2 regions of the Sphingopyxis sp. SCN 67-31 genome follow, and region 2 is predicted to be linked to the other one. Evidence: riboswitches for the same ligand, from Rfam matches in the RefSeq annotation. Region 2 holds a riboswitch; the other holds the start of a gene.
The links. A riboswitch is a leader RNA that binds a small molecule or an ion and turns the genes downstream of it on or off. The one in region 2 is predicted to bind cobalamin.

Region 1: it holds a riboswitch for cobalamin, as region 2 does, so the genes downstream of both, metE (5-methyltetrahydropteroyltriglutamate--homocysteine S-methyltransferase) here and ABS88_RS12780 (TonB-dependent receptor plug domain-containing protein) in region 2, are expected to answer to the same signal.

The regions. Positions count from the first base shown of each region.
Region 1 covers NZ_MEFH01000092.1:12,492-16,872, reverse strand. The annotation lists gene ABS88_RS18600 (acyl-CoA thioesterase) at 1-243, opposite strand, end outside; gene metE (5-methyltetrahydropteroyltriglutamate--homocysteine S-methyltransferase) at 236-2,542, opposite strand; cobalamin riboswitch at 2,659-2,861, opposite strand; gene ABS88_RS18590 (hypothetical protein) at 2,938-3,477, opposite strand; gene leuA (2-isopropylmalate synthase) at 3,646-4,381, opposite strand, start outside.
Region 2 covers NZ_MEFH01000063.1:23,381-27,761, forward strand. The annotation lists gene ABS88_RS12775 (ABC transporter substrate-binding protein) at 1-596, opposite strand, end outside; gene ABS88_RS12780 (TonB-dependent receptor plug domain-containing protein) at 613-2,541, opposite strand; cobalamin riboswitch at 2,722-2,942, opposite strand; gene ABS88_RS12785 (hypothetical protein) at 3,048-3,437, shown strand; gene ABS88_RS12790 (TonB-dependent receptor family protein) at 3,506-4,381, shown strand, end outside.

The DNA.
Region 1 (4,381 bases), on a different contig from region 2:
CTTCACCAGCCGGCCGAAAACCGACACCTCGTCGCCGACGAACACGGGGCGGTGGAAGGCCATGCCCTCCACCGAGACCGTGACCGCCCGGCCGCGCGCGTGGAGCGACGCGACCGAAGACGCGGCCAGGTCCATCTGTGCCATCAGCCAGCCGCCGAAGATATCGCCATAAACATTGGCGTTGGCGGGCATCGCGGTGACGCGGATCGTGGGCTGGTCCGCGGGCATGGTTTCGTCATGCATCATAGGCCTCCCGAATCCGCATCCGCTGCGCCGCGGCGACCATCGAGACGAGGGCCGGTCGCACCTCGTCCCACTTGCGCGTCTTGAGCCCGCAATCGGGATTCACCCAGAGTCGATCGGGCGGCAGGTGCCGTCCGGCGAGGGTCAGCAGGTCGGTCATCTCGCGCTCGGCCGGAATGCGCGGCGAATGAATGTCATAGACGCCGGGACCGATCTCGTTCGGATAGGCATAGCTTGCGAAGGCCCCGAGCAGTTCCATCTGCGACCGCGCGGTTTCGATCGAGATGACGTCGGCGTCCATCGCGCCGATCGCGGGAAGGATGTCGTTGAATTCCGAATAGCACATGTGGGTGTGGATCTGCGTGTCGTCGCGCACGCCGGAGGCCGCGATGCGAAAGCATTCGACCGCCCAGCCCAGATAATGCGGCCATTCGCCGCGGCGCAGCGGCAGCCCTTCGCGCAGCGCCGCCTCGTCGATCTGGACGATCGCGGCGCCCGCGGCCTCCAGGTCCAGCACCTCGTCGCGGATCGCCAGCGCGATCTGGCGGCAGCTCGCTTCGCGTGGCTGGTCGTCGCGGACGAACGACCAGTTGAGGATCGTCACCGGGCCGGTGAGCATGCCCTTCACCGGCCGGTCGGTCTGATCCTGGGCATAGCGCCACCAGTCGACCGTCATCGGCCGCGGGCGCGACACGTCGCCATAGAGGATCGGCGGCCGCACGCAGCGCGAGCCATAGCTCTGCACCCAGCCGCTGCGGGTGAAGGCGAAACCGGCAAGCTGTTCGCCGAAATATTGCACCATGTCGTTGCGCTCGAACTCGCCGTGGACGAGGACGTCGAGGCCGATCTCCTCCTGCCACTTGATCGCGGCGCGGGTTTCGACCTTCAGATAGCGGTCATAGGCCGCATCGTCGATTTCGCCCCGAATATGCGCGGCGCGCGCCTTGCGGACCTCCGCCGTCTGGGGAAAGGAGCCGATCGTCGTGGTCGGATAGCGGGGAAGCGGAAGGCGCCGGCGCTGCGCCTCGCGGCGGGCGGCGAAGGGCGCGGCCCGGCGCGCGGCGTCCGCATCGAGCGCGGCCAGGCGCGCGGCGACGGCGGGATCGTGGATGCGGGGCGAGGTCGCCCGGGCGACCGCGGCCATCCGCGACGCCGAAAAGGCGGCGAAGGCGGCATCCTCGCCTTCGTTCAACGCCCTGGCGAGCGCGGCGAGTTCCTCGATCTTTTGCGTCGCGAAGGCCAGCCATTGCGCGATTTCGGGATCGAGCGCGGTTTCGAGCGCCAGATCGACCGGGACGTGGAGCAGCGAACAGGATGGCGCGAGGATCAGGTCGCGCGTCGCCGCCAGTTCCTTGAGCCGCCAGTAAAGGTCGGAAAGGTTGGCGCGCCAGATGTTGCGGCCGTCGACGATGCCGAGCGACAGCAGGACGTGCGACCGCACCTTGTCGAGTGCCGGGCCGAGCTGTTCGGGCGCGCGGACGAGGTCGAGGTGGAGGCCGTGGACGGGCAGTTCGGCAGCGAGATCGAGATTGTCGCCGAGACCGCCGAAATAGGGGGTGAGCATCAGGCGTGGCCCCGCCGTCGCGAGCCGCGCATAGGCGCGCTCGAACGCGGCGCGCTGCGCATCGTCGAGATCGAGGACGAGGCAGGGCTCGTCGATCTGCACCCACTCGGCGCCCTGTTTCGTCAGCCGCGCGAGAATCTCGGCATAGGTGTCGAGCAGCGCGGGAAGCAGGGCGAGCGGTTCGACCGCCTTGCCCTTGGCGAGCATCAGGTAGCTGACCGGGCCGAGCAGCACCGGGCGCGTCTGATACCCCAGCGCCTTCGCTTCGTCATATTCGTCGAAGATCTTCGTCGAAGCGATGCGGAAGGTCTGGCCGGCGGTGAGTTCGGGGACGAGGAAATGATAGTTGGTGTCGAACCATTTGGTCATCTCCTGCGCGGTCGTATCGGCGGCGTGGCCGCACCCGGCGTGCATCGGATCGCCCTGCGCGCCGCGCGCCATCGCGAAATAGAGATCGGTATCGACCGTCTCGCCGTCCCAGTCGTAGCGCGCGGGGACGGCGCCGATCAGCGCCGAGGTGTCGAGCACATGGTCGTAGAGCGAAAAATCGTTCGACGGCAGGATGTCGGCCCCCAGCGCCTTCTGCCGCGCCCAATGGGCGACGCGCAGGCCAGCGGCTGCGGCGTGCAGGTCGGCGAGGGTCGATTTGTCCGACCAGTAGGATTCGAGCGCGACCTTGAGTTCGCGGCGAAGGCCGATGCGGGGAAAGCCTAAAGTGGCGACGCTGACAGTCATTTCGAGCACCTTGCAGGGGGCAAGGGCGACGGACAGACGCGAACGCACGATATCCCGCGTCCGCAGGGCAAGGGTCGGACGCAGCCATGCATGCGGCCTGACCGGGCACCCCGCCGGAGGACGTATCTGACGAGGCAGGTCTCCTGGCTCGCGGGTCGCCGCAGCGGTCTGGCCTTCCCGGTTCCTTGCCGAACCAGTGGCATGATCGACCGCCGCTCGCCGCTTACAGTTGCGGGGGCAGCGCCGGTTTTGCACCGGCTTCCCATCTTCGCTCCGCCCCGGATGCCCGGCGCGAAGAACCTCGACAGCATGCAGAATAGGCGCCGCGACGATCCTGTCAAGCACTATATAAAGAAATCTTTATATGTGTTTCGCGGCGTGGTGATTGCCCTATCCTAAAAGGCAGTCGCCAGCAGCGCGGCGGTGGCGGCCGCGATCGCCAGCAGGAGCGCGATCTTCGGGCCGTGCGAGGCGAGAATATGGGTCCGCCGGCGATCGAAGGGCGGCCCTTCGACCGCATGAGAAAGCTCGGGTTCGGGCCGCGTGCGCGCCGCGAAGGCGGGCGGCGATGCGAGGGCGGGGCCGCTGATCCCGCTGGCGAGCGCCAGCTTCTCGAACGCCACCGCCATCTTCTCGCGGTCGAGGTGCCGGTCGATCGCCTCGCGCTCGGGGTCGGGATCGGGCGGCGGCGGCAGGCTTGCGACCCTGCGCTCGATTTCGCGGTCGAGCGCGTGGAGGCGGTCGATCGCCTCGACGATCCGCTGCCGGTCGCTGCTGGCGAGCGCCAGTTCGAGACGGGTCAGCGACAGCGCGCTCGCGCGGCAATATTGCAGGCTCCAGAACAGGTCGCTGCTTCCCCCGTCGGCGGGGAGCGGCCCGGCGGGCGCGACGGACGCGCTCGGGCCGCTGGCGGACGGGGCCTGGGATGCGTTCACGGGTCCTTCTCCTTCGCCGCCCCCCGGCTGCGCGCATCGGCTTAGGACCAAATGCGCGCACCGCGAAACGCCGATCGGGCCAGTCGTGACCGGGATGCGGCGGACGGGAGAGGGAAGGGGTGCGCGGAGGCCGGGGCGGCCCGCGCCGCCCCGGCCTCCGCGACCGGATCAGATCGCGTTCGCCGCCGACAGGATCGCGCGCACGCTGGCGGTCGCGACATCGGTGTCGAGACCGCAGCCGAACAGGCTGCGGCCGTCGGGGGTGCGGCATTCGACATAAGCGGCGGCCTGCACGTTGCTGCCCTGGCCGATCGCATGTTCCGAATAATCGACGATGTCCATCGCCGGGCCGCCCGATTCGGCCAGCGCGGCGACGACGCTCGACATCAGGCCGTTGCCGCGGCCGCTGATGCTGCGCTCGGCGCCGTCGATGGTCAGCTTGCCGGCGAAGATGCGGTCGGCGCCGCTCTGGCTTTCCGCCCAGCTCACGAGCTGGAAGCGCTTGCCGTCCGCCGCCAGATAATGCCCCTCGAAGGCGGTCCAGATGTCGTCGGCGGTCAGCTCGCGGCTCGTCTGGTCCGCCACCGCCTGGACGATGTGGCTGAAGCTCGTCTGCATCTTCTTCGGCAGCTTCAGCCCCTTGTCCTGTTCGAGCACCCAGGCGACGCCGCCCTTGCCCGACTGGCTGTTGACGCGGATCACCGCTTCGTAGCTGCGCCCCAGGTCGGCGGGGTCGATCGGCAGGTAAGGGACTTCCCACTTGTCGTCGTTCTGCCGCTCGCGCGCCGCGAACCCCTTCTTGATCGCGTCCTGGTGGCTGCCCGAAAAGGCGGTGTAGACCAGCTCGCCGCCATAGGGGTGGCGCGGGTGGACAGGCAACTGGTTGCAATATTCGACCGTCTGG
Region 2 (4,381 bases):
ACCAGCCCGACGCGCCCCATCATTTCGTCGATCAGCGTCCCCGTCCCGGTCATGTAGCCGCGCCGCTGGTAATAGGCGGCGACCCGGCCGCGCCCCGGGCGGGGCACGCCGGCGAGGTCGCGCTCCATCCGCGCGATCAGCGCTTCGCCGCGCGCCGGATCGCCGAGCGCGGTCGCGGTCAGGCGGATCGTCCGGCGGATGACGTCGAAGCTGTCGGCGGTCGGCAGGTCGAGCGTCCGAAAGCTGCCGCGCGGCAGCGCCGCGACCGCCGCGCTGCCGCTCGCGGGCATGCCGACGATCAGGTCGGGCGCCGCGACCAGTATCTGTTCGGCGGCGTTGCGGATCAGCGGCAGCCCGCGCGCCGCCGCGGCGGCCGCGGACATGCCGGGGTCGGTCGCGTTGCGCGTCAGCCCGGCGATCCGGTCGCGGTCGGCGAGCGCGAGCAGCAGCTGGTCGGCGCACAGGTTGAGCGACACGACGCGCTGCGGCGCGGCCGGTGGCGTCGCCGGCGCCGCGCGGCCGCCCTGCTGCGCCCACAGTGCGCCGCCGCCGGCGAGCAGCAGCGCGAGCGCGGGCAGGGCGGCGTGCGGGGTCAAGCGGGTTCCTCTTCCCTCAGAAGCGCAGGCGGACGCCGCCATAGGCGGCCCGGCCCGGCGTCGCGATGCTGAAAACCTCCTCATAGTCGACCCCGAGCAGATTCTCGACGCGCCCGAAGACCGAGATGGCATCGGTCACCCGGTAATCGGCGCCAAGGTTGACGAGCACATAGTCCTTCATCGCGACCACGACCGGGACATAGCTGGGGTCGATATAGGCGAGGTCGGTCGTGCGGCCGTTGTAGCGCAGCGTCAGGGTCCCCGCAAAGCGCTGGTCGCTGCTCGACACGGTGGTGTTGAAGCTGGCGATATGCTTCGGCCGCCGCACTTCGGGCGCGCCGTTCTCGCGCGCCTTGATCCAGCTGTAGGCGAGGTCGAAGCGAAGCTGCGGCAGCGGCCGCGCGCTGGCGAAGGCCTCGATGCCGTGCTGCTTGCTCGTCGTCGCGCGGTTCGCCGGAGTCGCGGTGAAGTCGGGCGCCGGATAGTCGGTGAAGATCTCGTCCTTCAGCGTCGAATCGAACCAGGTCGCCCCGACCGTCGCCCAGTCGTCGGCGCCGAAGCTCTGCTCGATCCCCGCTTCCCAGCCCTCGGACTTTTCGGGTTTCAGGTCGGGATTGCCGATGTAGCGGCCGTCGATATAGCCGAACAGCTCGAAATAGCCCGGATTCTTGACCCCGGTGCCATAGGCGCCGCGGATGCGCGTGCCGGTCGGAAGGCGATAGCTGCCCTGGACGCGCCAGGTCGTCGCATCGTCGAAGCGGTTGTTGTCGTCGTGGCGCAGCGACGCGCCGAGCGAGAGCGCGCCCGCGGTCAGCTCATATTGGGCGACCAGCCCCAGATTGTCGGTGTGGCGCTTTCCCTGAAAGGCGCCCGGCGTCAGCGTGCGGAAGGCCTCGCGCTCGACATCGACCGCACCGGTCAGCCGGTGGGCGATCGCATCGGTCCCGAAGCGGATGCTCGAGGTCAGCGATCCCTTGTAGCGCTGTCCCTTGCTGCCATAGTCCAACCCGAAGGGGGAGCGGCCGTGGCGCGCGGTGTCGGAAAGCTGCCCCGACAGGCTGGTCACCCAGCGCCCGTCGAGCGCGGTCAGTTCGGCCGCCAGCAGGGCATGGAAGGATTCGGTCTCGACATGGACGCCGGGGCTGTCGACGATATAGCCGAAGCGCGGGCTCGTCGTATCATATTCGCTGTCGTCGTTGTCGGCGTCGCTGAAGCCATAGCGCAGCACGGCGTTCAGCCGGAAGGCGTCGCTCGGCGTCCAGCCCAGCTTCGCGCTCGCGCCGACCGTCTGCATCCCGACGTCGCGCACCCCGCCGCGCGCGGTCGGATAGCCGTTCGCGCCGTAATAGGTACCGGTGATCGCATAGTCGAAGCTGTCCGATGCGCCCGCGGCGCGGGCGCTGCCGGCGACGGTGCCGAACGACCCGCCCTCGATCCGGGCGCTCAGGCCCGGCGCCTCGCGTCCCGACAGGGTGATGTAATGGATCACGCCGCCGATCGCGTCGGAGCCATAGAGCGACGATTGCTGGCCGCGCAGCACCTCGATCCGCGCGGCGGGGTCGGCGAGCAGACCGCCGAAATCGAACTGGCCCTGATAGGGGTCGGCGACCTCGATGCCGTCGACCAGGACGAGGACGTGATTGGCTTCGCTGCCGCGGATGCGGATATCGGTCATGCCGCCGAGGCCGCCGGTGCGGCTGACCGCGACGCCGGGCACGTCGCGCAGCACGTCGGAAACGATGCGCGTCTGGCGCTGTTCGAGCGCTTCGCTGTCGATCGCCGTGACCGAGGCGCCGAGCTGGTCCGCCCGGACCCCTTCGCCCGAACGCGAGGCAGTGACGATGATCGCGTCGCCGGGGCGCGGGTCGGCGGCGGCATCGCCGGTCTGGGCCAGCGCCGGCGACGTCGCCGCCAGCGCCACGATGGAAAGGCCGTATTTCAACATGGGAGTCCCCCATGCGCCGAGAGCGAAGGCGGGGACCTGCCGAGCCGCGTGCGCGATCGACCGGCGCACGGGCGGCGGGCTGGCGCAAGGCGCCCGCATTTCGTGCCCCGAAGCGGCCCCGGCCGCTGGGTCGTCGCTCGACGGAGTTCTCCGTGCCCTGGCCTTTCCCTGGACCGAGGCATTGAGCGACCCGCGCCGGCAGGTCTCCTGGCTCGCGGGTCGTCGCTTGATGCACGCCTTCCCAGGTCGCCCCAGTGGCAGACCCGGTCGGGGACCGGGTCGGTGCATCGCGCTCGCCGCTTACAGTTGCAGGGACAGCCCCGGTTTCGAAGGCCCGGCCGGACCCCCTTACCGCGTTCCCTTTTAAGCCCCATCGGGGCACCGGCGCGATCAATGCAAGGTTGCCCTTGCGGCGCCCGCCCATAGCGCCTCGGCATATTTTGGCAATCGGCTTTTGCGGGGCCTGCGCGCTTGCCCGAACCGTCCGCCGGGACTAGGAGCGCGGCGTGGCCGATCTTTCCGCCTTCCGCCGACCGGGCTGGCTGCTGCTACCGGTGCTTCTCGCGCTGCTCGCGCGGGTGCTGGTCGCGCCGGGCTGGATGATCGGGCCCGATGCCGGGGGTTCGATCACCGTCCGCGTCTGTTCGGACCCGTCGAACCCCGGCGGGACGATGACCATCCCGGTCCAGACCGCGGGCGATCATCCCGATGGCGAGGGGCAGCAGCATTGCCCGTGGGGCGCGCTCGCGGTGGCGCCGATCGTGCCCGATGCCCCGGCACTGCCCGCGGCGCCGGCACCGGCCGCCCCCACGCCGCTGGCGATCCCCTCGCTCGGCTTCGCGCCGGGCATCGCCTCGCCGCTTCCTCCCAGCACCGGCCCGCCCGCCTTCGCCTGATTCAGACCGATCGCCGGCCGCGCTTCCGCGCGCGCCGGCCTTGCCTGATTTTCAGCGAAGGATTTTCCATGACCCGTTCCGTTACCCGCGCGGCGCCCCTGCCGGCGCTCGCCCTCGCCCTGTCGTTTTCCCCGGTGCCCTTTTCCCCCGCCGCTCACGCCGAGGAGGCGACGATCATCGTCACCGCGCCGACGCTCGCCGACGCCGCGCAGCAGCGCGCGGCGCAGACCCCCGGCGGCACCGATGTCGTCACGCATCAGGATTATGCCGACAAGACGATCGTGTCGCTGCGCGATACGCTCGCCTTCTCGCCCGGCGTCTACCTCCAGCCGCGCTATGGGCAGGAGGTGCGCCTCGCGATCCGCGGCTCGGGCCTCTCGCGCGGCTTCCACATGCGCGGCGTCACGCTGTTGCAGGACGGGGTGCCGATCAACCTCGCCGACGACAATGGTGATTTTCAGGAGCTGGAGCCGATCTTCTTCGACCATCTCGAAGTCTATCGCGGCGCCAATGCGCTGCGCTTCGGTTCGGGAACGCTGGGCGGCGCGATCAACGGCGTGACTCCGACCGGGCGCACCGCCCACGGCGTCTATCTGCGCGGCGACGCCGGCAGCTTCGGCCTGCTGCGCGGCCTGGTTTCGGCGGGCGTCGCCAGCGGGCCGGTCGACGCCTGGGGCGCGGTCAGCGCCGACACGTCGGACGGCGACCGCGACCATGCGCGGCGCCGCAGCCTGCGCTTCCACGGCAATGTCGGGCTAACGCTCGGCGACGGGGTCGCGACGCGCTTCTATGCGAGCATCAACCGCATCCGCCAGCAATTGCCGGGCGCGCTGACCGAGGCGCAGGCGCTGACCGCCCCGCGCGGCGCCAATGCGGGCAGCATCGCGGGCGATCAGCGACGCGACATCGATTCGCTGCGCTTGCAGAACCGCACCCGCTTCGAC